3 regions of the Sphingobium sp. JAI105 genome follow, and region 1 is predicted to be linked to each of the others. Evidence: riboswitches for the same ligand, from Rfam matches in the RefSeq annotation. Region 1 holds a riboswitch; each other region holds the start of a gene.
What was found. Region 1 has a riboswitch for cobalamin ahead of IWY39_RS01990 (TonB-dependent receptor domain-containing protein). Riboswitches for the same ligand answer to the same signal wherever they lie in the genome.
Positions count from the first base shown of each region.

Region 2: another riboswitch for cobalamin. It lies ahead of IWY39_RS21745 (DUF1852 domain-containing protein); the one in region 1 lies ahead of IWY39_RS01990 (TonB-dependent receptor domain-containing protein).
Region 3: another riboswitch for cobalamin. It lies ahead of IWY39_RS13350 (TonB-dependent receptor plug domain-containing protein); the one in region 1 lies ahead of IWY39_RS01990 (TonB-dependent receptor domain-containing protein).

Region 1 is NZ_JADOUC010000001.1:454,738-459,037, reverse strand. Features, by position in the region: gene IWY39_RS02005 (TonB-dependent siderophore receptor) at 1-1,254, shown strand, start outside; gene IWY39_RS24280 (PepSY-associated TM helix domain-containing protein) at 1,224-2,063, shown strand; gene IWY39_RS24275 (PepSY-associated TM helix domain-containing protein) at 2,012-2,536, shown strand; cobalamin riboswitch at 2,721-2,937, shown strand; gene IWY39_RS01990 (TonB-dependent receptor domain-containing protein) at 3,110-4,300, shown strand, end outside.
Region 2 is NZ_JADOUC010000002.1:940,258-944,557, forward strand. Features, by position in the region: gene IWY39_RS21740 (methionine synthase) at 1-169, opposite strand, end outside; gene IWY39_RS21745 (DUF1852 domain-containing protein) at 196-1,194, opposite strand; cobalamin riboswitch at 1,575-1,799, opposite strand; gene IWY39_RS21750 (IclR family transcriptional regulator) at 2,029-2,766, opposite strand; gene IWY39_RS21755 (RraA family protein) at 2,820-3,494, opposite strand; gene IWY39_RS21760 (TonB-dependent receptor domain-containing protein) at 3,512-4,300, opposite strand, start outside.
Region 3 is NZ_JADOUC010000001.1:2,774,667-2,778,966, forward strand. Features, by position in the region: gene IWY39_RS13340 (formate dehydrogenase subunit delta) at 1-223, shown strand, start outside; gene fdhD (formate dehydrogenase accessory sulfurtransferase FdhD) at 220-1,014, shown strand; cobalamin riboswitch at 1,083-1,302, shown strand; gene IWY39_RS13350 (TonB-dependent receptor plug domain-containing protein) at 1,475-3,310, shown strand; gene IWY39_RS13355 (ABC transporter substrate-binding protein) at 3,348-4,217, opposite strand; gene IWY39_RS13360 (FecCD family ABC transporter permease) at 4,295-4,300, shown strand, end outside.

The DNA.
Region 1 (4,300 bases):
AACGTCCAACTGCGCATGGAGCATAACTTCTCGGACAGCCTGCGTTGGCGTGCGGCTGTTGACTGGACGCATGAGCGTCGCGACGAAAGCAATGTGCTTGGCATCTTTGGCTGGGATGTCGAGAACCAGTCGCTCTCCCGCCTCCTTCTCGACGGTGGGGGCAAAGGCAATAACTGGACCGTCCACCATGATATCGCCGCTGATTTTTCAACTGGTACGATCGGGCACGCTCTTGTCTTAGGCGGCGACTACATAACGCTGCGGCGCACGACACCCCGGCGCGTATTTTTTCTGCCCAGCCTGGACCTGTTTGATCCGGTCTATTCAACCGACGCGCCGCCGCCGATGAGCGAAGTGGCGAGCTTGGCGCAATCGGTGCGCGACCGCAGCAGCGCCCTTGGCCTGTTCATCCAGGACCGCATCACGCTGACGGATCAGATCAAGGCGATTGGCGGCGCGCGCTGGTCCGACTTCAAGCAGACGTCCCGCACCACGCGCGCCAGTGGTGCGTTCGTGGAAAGTCGCCAGAAGGACTCGGCCTGGACGAGCCAGCTTGGGCTGCTCTATACGCCCGTCGATCAGGTCTCGCTGTTCGTCAGCCGCACGACGTCCTTCCTCCCCACCTATGGTATTCGGGCGGATGGGACAGCATTGCCGCCGGAAGAAGGCACGCAATATGAGGCGGGGGTAAAGGCGCAACTGGCGGGCGACCGTGCATCGATCGGCGCGTCGGTGTTCCATCTCAAGCGCGGCAATGTCATCGTCGCCGACCGCGACAATCCTGGTTTCGAACTCTCGATCGGCGAGCAGGTCGCAAAGGGTGTCGAACTGACGGCGGAGTTGCGACCGATCGACGGACTGCAACTCTATGCGGGCTATGCCTATACCGACGCTAAGACGACACGTGACACTGATGACACACTGGAGGGCAAGCGCATCCGCAACGTCCCCAAACATTCGCTGGTATTGCGCAGCGCCTATGCCTGGAAAGACGGCCCGCTCGCCGGTCTCTCGCTCAGTGGATCGGCGACGTACACAGGCAAGCGCGCAGGCACGCTGGAAAATCTCTTTACGTTGCCGAGCTATTGGCGTGCCGACGCAACGATCAGCTATGCGCTAACGCCGCATATCGAAATTGGCGGCAATATCGATAATCTGACCAATGAACGCTTCTATGACTATGCCTATAGCGAGTTCGAGGTGTGGCCCGGCGCACCAAGGGTATGGCGGATGTTCGTCCGGTCACGCTTCTAGGATTCGGGGACGATAGCGTGCGACTGTCGCGTCAGCTCTGGGTCTTGGTACATCGCTGGGCCGGGCTGACGATTGCCGTATTTCTGGCGATCTCAGGCCTGACCGGCGCGATGCTCGCGTTCACAGACGAGCTTGAGCCGTTGCTTCTGCCGCAGGTCTTTCGGGCCGCGCCGCCGGTGCCGGGCGCGGTTCCGCTAGACCCCTTTGATTTGCGCGACCGGGTGCTGGCCCGCTATCCCGATGGGCTAATCACCCAGATGCCGCTGCGGGCCGATCCTGATCGCAGCCTGCGCTTCAACATACAGCGTCTGGAGTCACAAACCGGTATGACCGTCCCTTATGCCGAAAGCTGGGACGAAATTTTCGTCAATCCGTATGATGGTGCGGTGACTGGGCGGCGGCGTTGGGGTGATATCGGACAGGGCGCGATCAATCTGCTGCCCTTCGTTCACCATCTGCATGATTCTTTGACGATGGATGACTGGGGTCGTCTGACGCTCGGCATCGCCGCAATGATCTGGACCCTTGATTGTTTCGTGGGTTTTTATCTGACGCTGCCGGTCCGGTCGACACCGCGCCATAATGGGAGACGCTGGCTGCATCGCTGGCGATCGTCGTGGAAACTGCGCTGGCGGCAAAGTTCCTACAAACGAACTTTCGACCTGCACCGCGCGGGCGGGCTTTGGCTATGGCCAATGCTGCTCGTCTTTGCCTGGTCGGGCGTTTCGTTCACCTGCCGCAGGTCTATGATCCTATCATGCGGCAAATCGGCTATCTGCCGATCGCTGAAGGGATCGTGCCGCCCGTAGATGGCACGGGCGGGCCAGGCGTCGACCTCAGAGCGGCAGCGCGACAAGGCCAGTCTCTTGCCCGCACTGTAGCGCGAAGGTCGGGCATTGCGATTGACGAGGGTGGGCCTGCGTCAATCAACTATTACCCGCAGATCGGCGTCTATCTGTTCCGTTTCACAAGCAGCGCTAGCGTCGCCCGCGCTAACTATGGCGATTCACTGGTGATCTTTAGCGCGAAGACCGGCGGACTGCTCAAGTCGGCTCTCCCACGTCAAGAAGCTAAGGGTGGCGCCCTTCACGCCTGGCTGGAAGCCCTCCACCTGGCGGCCATCGGCGGGCTTCCCTACAAATTTGCGGTCGCCTGCGCCGGTCTGCTGATCACGAGTCTATCGGTCACGGGAACCATGATCTGGATGAAAAAACGCACCGCGCGGTTACGAACACTTAGACGCCCAAACAAAATGTCCGAAATCACACGGGGAGCGGGATGACGGCTATGGCCCGTTTTTCGGACATAGATTTCGAGATGGGTTTTCAAACAACGAATGCGTGAGGTGCGGTTTTCCGGGCAAGTGAGCCGCATCGTCTCGGAAAGCAGCATTTTTGAGACGGCTGCTCCTAAGTTGATAAAGTCCACCACCTGGAATATGGTCCACCTGTGGCGCCTCGTTAGAGGTGTCGCATGATCGCGTCGGTTCCCCGAGAGGGGATTAAAATGGGAACACGGTGAAGGTGGGTCTCCACCCGAATCCGAGGCTGTCCCTGCAACTGTGAGCGGCGAGTGCGATGCATATGGGGCTTCGGCCTCAAGCCACTGAGCGAGAGCTTGGGAAGGCCGTGCATCAAGCGATGACCCGCAAGCCAGGAGACCTGCCGGCGTTTGGTCGCTCTTGCTTTGGTCCAGGGGATGGTCAGGGCACGGTTCTTCCGTCTGAGCGACGAACGTAGCGGCAGGGGCCGCATCGGTTCGTGTGACGGGCGCTTTTCGCGTCCGCCCGCTCGTGCGCGCCGACCGTTCGTAACGGCACGCCCCTGCCCGACGTCGTGACGCCGGGGGGAAGACATTGAGACTATCGCCAATTTCGCAGCTTGCGCTCATCGTTGCGCTGTGTGCCGGGAGCAGCCCGGCATGGGCAGCCGAAAATGATTCAGCCCCTCCGGGTGAAAGCAGCGCCAGCGCGCCCAAAACCCAGCAGGAAATCGTCGTCACGGCAAACAGCCGCCAGGAGTTGCAGGATATTCTTTCGCCGGGTGTCGTGTCGGTTGTTTATCCCGACGATACGCGCGGCGAGCACAAGGCCCTGCCAGATCTGCTTGACCAGATTCCCGGCGTCTATGTACGCCGTGTCGGCGGCACGGGCGGATATACGACCACCAGCATCCGGGGCAGCGCCCCGAGCCAGGTCAACATTTACATCGACGGCGTGCCGTTCAATCTCTCCAGTGAGACGGCAGCGGACATCTCGACCATCCCGATCTCCAACGTCGAGCGCGTCGAGGTTTATCGCGGCGTGACGCCGGCGCGGTTCTCCGGCGCTCCGCTCGGCGGCGCAATCAACATCGTCACCAAGATGCCGACCGACCTCAGCGGCACGGTGTCAGCCGGCGCCCGTTCCTTCGGCGGTCGCCAGTTTTCCGGCAATCTGAACTTCCCACTGCTGGGCGGCGGCCTGCTGCTCGGCCTCGACATGGAGCGCAGCAAGGGCGATTTCAAATATCCCCTGATCGCGGCCCGCGAGCTGGACGGCATCGAGTTTGGCGATGCGGAGTGGAGCGGCGACGGTCAGCCCAATACGCCGTGCAGCACCTATCTGGTTTATCAGGGCATCCGTGAAATCAACCCGCTCTGCCAGTTTCCGACCTCGCGGCGACGGCAGAACAACAGCTTCCAGCGGGACAACGTGTTGGTAAAATGGCGGAACGAAAACATCACCGCCAAATATTCGTTCACCTATCTCAACCGCTACATGCCGACGCTGGTGTATGAGCCGGTCGGTTACAGTCTCGTCGATCTGCCCGCATACACCTTCCCGGCCGTGAACCTTACCGAAGGGTCTCTCGCCGGCCTCGGCGTGCCCTACAACAAGCGCCGACAACAGAAGCAGTATCAGCATGAGGGCGCGCTGAATTGGCAGGAGCGCTTCGGCAACCTCGAACTCGCGCTGAACCTGAACTTGATGGATCAGCGCAAGCGCTTCAATAATTACGACCTCGCGACACCCTTTGGCGTGGGCAGTCGCACGGCGCTCTATCGT
Region 2 (4,300 bases), on a different contig from region 1:
CGATCCCCGCCTGCCGCTGGTCGTCCAGGGCCAGGCGCAGGGCATCCTGCTTGGCGACGGCCAATTCATCACCCTTCAGCTTCCAGGGTGACCAAAGCTTCTCAGGCTCCGCAAGCCATGATGGCTTGGGCAGACTGCCGGCGGTCGATGTGGGCAATATTCTATTCATGATGGAGGGCCTTTTCTTCTATTGGGTCAGATCATGTTCTTGGGTGCTTGTGTGGCGGACCATTGCGAGAGAAGTTGGCCGTAAGGTTTGATGAAATTCTCTTCTGCGAACCGGCCCTGCTCGATGCCCAGGCGGCTTCGTTCCTCGCGGTCGTAGTCAATGCGCGTGGACGAAAAGTCCTGATGCGTCAGGCTGGGCCGGAAGCGCGTTCCCGCTGTGCGATTGGCGTTGTAGATTTCGGGCCGGTAGATCTTCTGAAAGGATTCCATCGTGCTGATGGTGCCGATCAGTTCCAGGTTGCTGTAGTCGCCGAGCAGATCCCCGGCGAAATAGAAGGCCATGGGCGAGCGGCTGCCCCGTGGCATGAAAAAGCGGACCTTAAGACCCATCTTCGCGAAATATTCGTCGGTCGGCGAGAATTCACTTTGCCGGTATTCGAAGCCCAGAATGGGGTGATGGTTTTCCGTGCGATGGTAGGTCTTGCTGCTGGATACGCTCAGGCAGATGACGGGAGGCTTGGAAAAATTGGCCTTGTACGTATTGGACTGCACGAAATGGCGGAACAGACGGCCGTGCAGATCACCAAAGCCGTCCGGCGTGTCGAAACCGACGCGGTCCCGGTTGTGCGCCGCCAGCAGCACGCTGAAATCATAGTCGCGCAGGTAGGATGAGAAGTTGTTTCCGACGATGCCGGCAATGCGATTGTCCGTCTTGCGATCGATGATGCTGGTGTTCAGGATTTCGATGATGGGAAACGCCGTGAGGCCGTTGGCAGCGGCAAGGCTCATCGCGACGGAAATGATATCCAGTTCCATGCCGTAGCGATCCCCATCGGGATTATCCCAATCGGCTAGGTCGTTGAAACGGTTGTCGATCATCTTCAGCACGCCACGCAGATTCTCCTGCCGGTTCTTCCCTCTGGCCAGATTGGCGAAGTTGGTCGTGATACGCGTGGTATCCGACGGGCGATAATCGTCGTCAAAGCGAAGGCGCGTGATGGAAAAGGTAAGATCCTCGCCTGTCATGGTCCGATGCCCTGATGGCTGCTTGTCGGTGGCGATGGTCGGCGTGCTGTGGTCGTGGCGGGAAAGGGCAGGATTGGCGCAAGTCACGGGCATGCAAAGGCTCCTTCGGTCCGGCGCGAACGCCGTCCGTCTTTAGCGGGCTGAATGATGGGAGATTGGCGGCGCGCCGCTTCCGTCAGGGGTCAGCCTGATGGCACGGCGCGCGGACGCATTCGTCGGTAGCGAATGAAGCGGAACAGGATTGGAAGCATTGACCGATCACCTGCATTTGCCGGGCGGAAGGGCCAAAGAAGAACGCGCAAGGCATGAATTACCCGGAAAGTGCTTTACGGCACGGGCAACGCTTCAAGCGCGATCCATCGGAGGAACCCCCGTCCGAGGAAAGTTATGGCGCCGAAGGCAGGTCTCCTGGCTTACGGGTCATCGCGGTGGTTCCGGCCTTCCCGGGTTTCTTGCAAAAACCCAGTGACGCGAAATGGAACCGCCGCTCGCCGCTTACAGTTGCGGGGGCAGCGCCGGACTCTGCCTCGAAAAGGCACCACCGGCTTCCCGTCTTAGCCCCACCGTCATGCCTGAGGTGGGGAACCTTGACAGGATCGTTTGACGCCATTCAAGCATAATTGTCAAGAGTTATATAAAGATTTCTTTATATAGCGCAGGCGGCTGTGCGTTCAGCCCTCGGCGGCAGTCGGGCGGCTCCACCGAAGCCGTCGCCAAACCTGTGAATCAATGGAGTCAGCAAGATGGCCCTCACGCCCCGACCATCGTGGCGCGGCTGCCCAGCTTAACGTGATCAGTCCGATCAATGGAATGACAGCGGCCCGATCTTCTGGACTATGTCGCCAGCGCGATTGGCACCCGATAGATCGCCTCGGCATTGCCCCCAAGGGAACGGCACAGGTTGAGGCCCGCGTGTAGCAGAGGCAGTGCCAGTCTTTTTTGCGACCCAGACAGGCGTACTTCGGGCCCTGCGATACTGAGCGCACCTACGAGCCGGTCGCCATGGCCGATCACCGGCACCGAAAGCGAGGCAACGTGCGGCGTCGTAACGCCAGAGGTATAGATGGGCAGGGGCGGTAGTGCGGGTTTAACCTCCGGCCAGTTCTCGAACAAAAGCAGCAACTGCGCGGATGCCGATCCATCGAGCGGCCGCTGTGTGCCTGGCTGGACGTCGAGCCGCAGATTGCTTGGAGAATTTACCCGAAACAGGCAAAGCCGCACATCTCCCTGACGCACATAGAATGTCGCTGTTTCCTCGGTTTCGAAGGCGAGTTTGGCGAGAATCGGCTGGACATGCTTTTCAAGATCGTTGCCCTCCCTGAAGATCGAGTTGAGCCGAGCCACCTCGCTGCCCAACTGATACTGGCCGTCGGGCATCCTGATCAGGAGATTATAGCGTTCCAGCGAGACGGCCAGGCGCATGATGGTGCTTTTGACCAAGCCAGTGCGCTCGGCAAGCTCGGCAAGACCAAGAACGCCGTCGCCCTGTTTGAAGCTTGTCAGCAGCAGCAGCCCTCGTTCAAGGGCGGCTACGCCTTCCAGTGCCGGTCGATCCTTGAAGTCCGTCGCCATCGCAATCCCTCTGAAACTTCGACTGCTGTAGCGGACGGGCAGGGATCAGGCTATCAAATCCCTTCGCAACCCAAACGCTTGAGCGTTTCTTCAACCCAGGCGCGCGGATTTTCGCCCCGGCGGATCTTGGCCATCTGCTCGGTTTCGGCAGCATGCTTTGCCGCTGCTTTGGCGCACACAGCCTCCGCTTCGTCGATGGTGACGGCAATAAGGCCATCGTCGTCGCCAAGGATCAGGTCGCCCGGCTGGATCACCATGCCGTCAATGGCAATCGGCACATTCACTTCGCCGGGGCCGTCCTTGTAAGGCCCACGGTGCGTGATGCCAGCGGCAAAGACCGGAAAGCTGCCCGCCCGGATCGCCGCGGCGTCGCGAATGGCGCCGAAGATCACGATGCCGGCAAGGCCGCGGCTTTCTGCATGGGCGACCATGAGCTCACCGATCAGGGCGTTGGTCAGGTCACCGCCGCCGTCGACCACCACCACATCGCCCGGTTCGGCAATATCGAGCGCGCGGTGCAGCATGAGATTGTCGCCGGGCCGTGCCTTCACGGTGACGGCAGGTCCAGCCAGAACGCCGCCGCCGTGCATGGGGCGAAGCGCCGCGCCGCCAGCGAACATGCGGTTCATGGCGTCGCTCACATTCGCGACCGGCAATTGTGCGGCACGCTTGACCAGATCGGCGGGCACGCGACGCTCGACGGGCAATACTCGGAAACCGATGCTCATAAAATCTCCAGTCGCGATCAGAATTTGAAACGGAAGCCAACGCGATAGACGCGGCCAAATGTGTCATAGAGCTGGGTGTTGGTCGCCACCGCGATCGATCCGTCGCCCGGCGCATAGGGCGGCTCCTGATCAAGGACGTTCTGGACGTTGAAATACATCTCCGCGCCCTTGCCCAGATCCTCGAACCGATAAGCAAAGCGCATGTCCCAATAGGCTTGCGGCTTGATGTGCTGCAGGCTGACTGCCTGCGGACCCTTGGTATTGTCGTAACGTCCGCCACCGATGAACCGCAGCTGGTTGAACCAGTTGAAATTGCCGTGCGTGAAATCGGCCTGGGCGTTGACGCGCCAGTGCGGGTTGGAATTGATACCCACTTCGCCCGCCCGGTCGATGGAAGGCGACCCCGGTGTCGTCGTCGCAAGTTTGCCGACATAGGAAATGATGCTGCGCAGCGACAGTGAGTTGGACATATCCGCGAAAGGCACGCGATAGCTCAATTCAACATCGACGCCGTTGGTGACGAGCGTGGAGAGGTTGATCGGATAGGCCGTCAGAGCCGAGATATTTCCGGCTGCGTCGCGGGTGATGAAGCCACAGGCCAGTTGGTTGCCGGCAAAGCACTGGTCAACGCCCTGTTGCGCCGACAGCGAACCGATCGCATCGTTGATCTTGATGTCGTAATAATCCGCCGAAATGCTGAGGCCAGGAACGAAGCTCGGCTGGAACACCGCCCCCAACGTCAGCGTGTCCGCCCTTTCCGGTTGCAGGTTGGCGTTGCCGGTCGTGGTGATGAAAATGCCCGATGT
Region 3 (4,300 bases), 2.3 Mb from region 1:
AAATGACGTCATGTCCACCGCCGACCGGCTGATCTACATGGCCAACCAGATTGCGCGCAATCTGGCGGCGCAGGGCGATGCGGAGGCGGTTGCGTCCACCGCCAGCCATATCGCCAGCTTCTGGGACCCGCATATGCGCGCGCGGATCGTGGCGCTGGCGGCGGAGCAGCCCGACGCCCTGTCGCCGATCGCGGCGCAGGCCGTGCGCCGGATCAGCGCTTGAAGCAGGGCGGCGACGCGCTGACCTTCACCCGCCTGGCCCGCGATGGGCAGGGCGAAGCGGTCGAACGGGTGCTGGCCGACGAAGTGCCGGTCGCGATCGAATTCAACGGCATCGGCTATGCGGTGCTGATGGCGACGCCCACTGATCTGACCGATCTGGTGCTGGGTTTTGCGCTGGCGGAACGGTTGATCGGGCCGGACGATGCGCCCTTCGACGTCGATACCCATGATACCGATCAGGGCATAGTGGCGCGCGCGACGCTGCCGCCATCGCGGACCGATTTGCTGCTGGACCGGGTACGGCACCGCGCGTCCGATTCATCGTGCGGCCTGTGCGGGATCGAAAATCTGGAACAGGCGATTCGGCCCCTGCCGCCAGTGACGACGCGATCGCGCGCCGACCGGGCGGCGATCTTTCGCGCGCTTGATGGGCTGGCGGCGCATCAACCGCTCAATGCCGCGACAGGCGCGGCCCATGCCGCCGCCTGGGTCGGCGCGGACGGGGCGATCCGTCTGGCGCGGGAGGATGTCGGGCGGCACAATGCGTTCGACAAGCTGATCGGCGCGATGAAGCGCGCGGGCGCGGGCTGGGATGAGGGCTTTGCGCTGCTGTCGTCACGCTGTTCCTATGAACTGGTGGAGAAAGCGGTGCTGAGCCAATGCCCGCTTTTGGTGACGATTTCTGCCCCCACAAGGCTGGCGGCGGAGCGCGCGGCGGCGGCGGGACTGCCGCTGGTCGTGCTGGCGCGACGCGACGCGATGTTGCACCGGGGCAACGCCCCGCTGACGTAGCGAATCAGCCGCTTGGCAATACCGCGCCTTTGCCCTAGAGCGCGTCGCGTGAGGGGGGCTCGCCTTTCTTGCAGCTAGATCGCGCCGGTGTCCCGCAAGGGGCTGAAAATGGGAATGCGGTGCGGGCGTGGAAGCGCCCTATTCCGCAGCTGTCCCTGCAACTGTAAGCGGTGAGCATGATGCATAAGGGTCGCAAGACCCGGCCACTGGACGCCAATGTCTGGGAAGGTTCGTGCATCATTGCCCTGACCCGTGAGCCAGGAGACCTGCCGGCGTCTGGTCGCTCTTGCCCTGATCCAGGGGATTGGTCATGGCACGGTGGTTTTCCGTCGAGCGACGCTGTGCGGCCGGGGCCGCATCGTGCCGTGCGGCGGGGGCTGGCGTCATCCCGCATCATGGCGCGACCGCGTGCGCGGACGCCCTGGCCTTGAAGTCGCATGGGACGCTCAGGGCATATATCATGGTAAAAACAGGGATTTCTCTCATTGCGCTGCTGGCGGCAACGCCCGCTCTGGCGCAGGACGACGACATCATCGTCACCGCATCGGGCATCGAACAGTCGCGCGACGAAGTGGGGCAGGCGATCACCGTCATCGACGCGCAGACCATCCAGACCCGGCAGGCTATCGATGTGGTCGATCTGCTGGCGACGACGCCCGGCGTTCGTTTCAACCGTAACGGGTCCACCGGCGGAGTGACCGGCGTATCGCTGCGCGGCGCGGAAACGACGCAGACTCTGGTGCTGATCGACGGGGTGAAGGTCAATGACCCCAGCGGCATCGGCGATGGGTATGATTTCGGCCATTTGCTGACCGGCAATATCAAGCGGATCGAAGTGCTGCGCGGCTCCAACTCGGTCGTCTATGGCAGCCAGGCGATCGGCGGCGTGGTCAACATCATGACCGGCGTGCCGGTGGACGGCTTCGGCGCGAACGCCTCGGTCGATTATGGTTATAGCGATACGGTCAATGCCAAGGCGGACGTGTCCGGCTCCAGCGGCATCGCGTCGGGCGGCGTGGGCGCGGCCTATTTCCGCACGGATGGCATTTCATCTGCCGCGGGCGGTACGGAAAAGGATGGCTATGAAAATATCGCCACCAACGCGCGGCTCAAACTGGCGTTCAGCGATGCGCTGAGCCTCGACCTGCGTGGTTATTATATCCATGCGGATCTCGACTATGACAGCTTCTTTGGCGCACCGGCCGACAGCAGCGATGTGAGCAAGCTGGACCAATATGTGGGCTATGCGGGCCTCAACCTGGCTTTGCTGGATGGCAAGCTGACGAACCGCGCAGCCGTCACCTATCTGCGCAACGACCGCGACTATTATTTCGTGCGCGGCACCGACCCGGATTATGGCTATTCCGGCACCAACCTGCGCTTTGAATATGAAGGCGTCTATGCCCCGGTCGATCAGGCCAAGCTGGTATTCGGCTACGAGCATGAGCGGCCCGACTATGATTTCTTCGGGTTTGGCAGCACGTCGTCGGCGAAGATCAATATCGACAGCGTCTATGCGCTGGCGATCGTCAAGCCCTTTACGGGCCTGTCGGTCACGGGCGGTGTGCGGCATGACGATCATAGCCAGTTTGGCGGCGCGACCACGTTCGGCGCGAATGCCAACTATTCGCCCAATGCAGGCGCGACCAATTTTCGCCTGAGCTATGGCGAAGGGTTCAAGGCGCCCTCGCTCTATCAGCTGTACGACATGTTCAGCGGCAATAGCGCGCTGCGCCCCGAACGGTCGAAAAGCTATGATGTCGGCTTTGACCAGAGCCTGGATGGTGGCCGGGCGATCCTGTCGGTAACGGCGTTTCGTCGCGACACGACCGACCAGATCAATTATGACAATGCGACCTTCAGCTACAGCAATCTGGACCGCACCCGCGCCAAGGGCGTGGAGGCGAGCATTGCCTTGAAGCCGGTGGACGCGCTGACCGTGACGGGCAGCTATAGCTATGTCGATGCGCGCGACCGGTCGGGCGGGATCACAGACGGCAACCGCCTGCCGCGCCGTGCGGCCAATGCGATCAGCGTTTCGAGCGACTATGTCTGGTCGTTCGGCCTGTCGACCGGGGCGACCGTGACGATGGTAGGCGACAGTTTCGACAATGCCGCCAACACCCGCCGTCTGGATGGCTATGCGCTTGTCGGCCTGCGGGCTTCGCTGCCGCTGGGCGAGCATCTGGAAGTCTATGGCCGGATCGACAATCTGTTCGATGAAGCCTACGCCACGGCCTATGGCTATGGCGTCTATGGCCGCTCCGCCTTTGGCGGCGTGCGTGTCCGCTTCTGATATGGCACAAGAGGGGACGGGCGCGCTGCTCGTCCCTTCACCTTGGCGCGTTCTGACGCGCCGCGCTTTTGCTGCGTGGCGCCCCAAGTTGCGCCGTGCCTTTGCTACGTGGCGCCCCAAGTTGCACCACGATGGCCCGCGCCGCCTGCACATAGGCCGGGCCGCCGCACACGGTCCAGCTTTGCGGCAGGCTGATGCGCGGGATGGATTTGATCGCCGGATGCTGGAGCATTTCGGTCCCCTGATCGACCACCGCTTCGCTGCCGCTTTCCACGATCAGCCAGTCGGGCCGCGCCGCGACCATCGCCTCCAGCGGCACCTGCGCCAGCGCGGGCTTGCCGAGTTTTGCGGCCAGATTGGTCAGCCCGACCCGATGCATCAGGTCATCGACCAGCGTGCCTGTGCCGGTCATATAGCCGCGCCGCTGATAATAGGCGGCAACGCCGCCGCGCTTCGCTTTCGGCAGTGCCGCCAGATCGCGGTTCATCTGCGCAATCAGCTTTTCGCCCCGGTCGACATGGCCGACCGCGCGCGCGACCTGCCGTATCTGATCCTCGATCGCGCCATAATTGTCCGCACTGGCCAGGCCCAATATGGTCCATTGGCCCGGCGGCGCTCCGGCGACCATGTTTGGCCCGATCGGATAGCCCAGGATCAAATCGGGGCGGATCGCGAGCACCTCTTCCGAAGCGCGGCGCAGCGTATGATAGCCGCGCGCCTTGTCCGCCGCCGCCGACAATTCCGGGTCGAGCGCATTGCTGCTGAGCGCCGCGATCTGGCCCTTGTCGGCCAGCGCGATCAGATATTGATCGGCGCACACGTTGAGCGACACGATCCGCCGCGGCGCAGCGTGTGCCGTGCCGGTGAGTGTCAGGGCGGCAATGGCGAGGATCAACGGACGGATCATGGAGCCTGTCTTGTAGTAGGATATGTTCCTGCCTTCGCAGGAACATGGCGCTTTGCCAACCGCCAAGGGGAGCGCCCGTGACG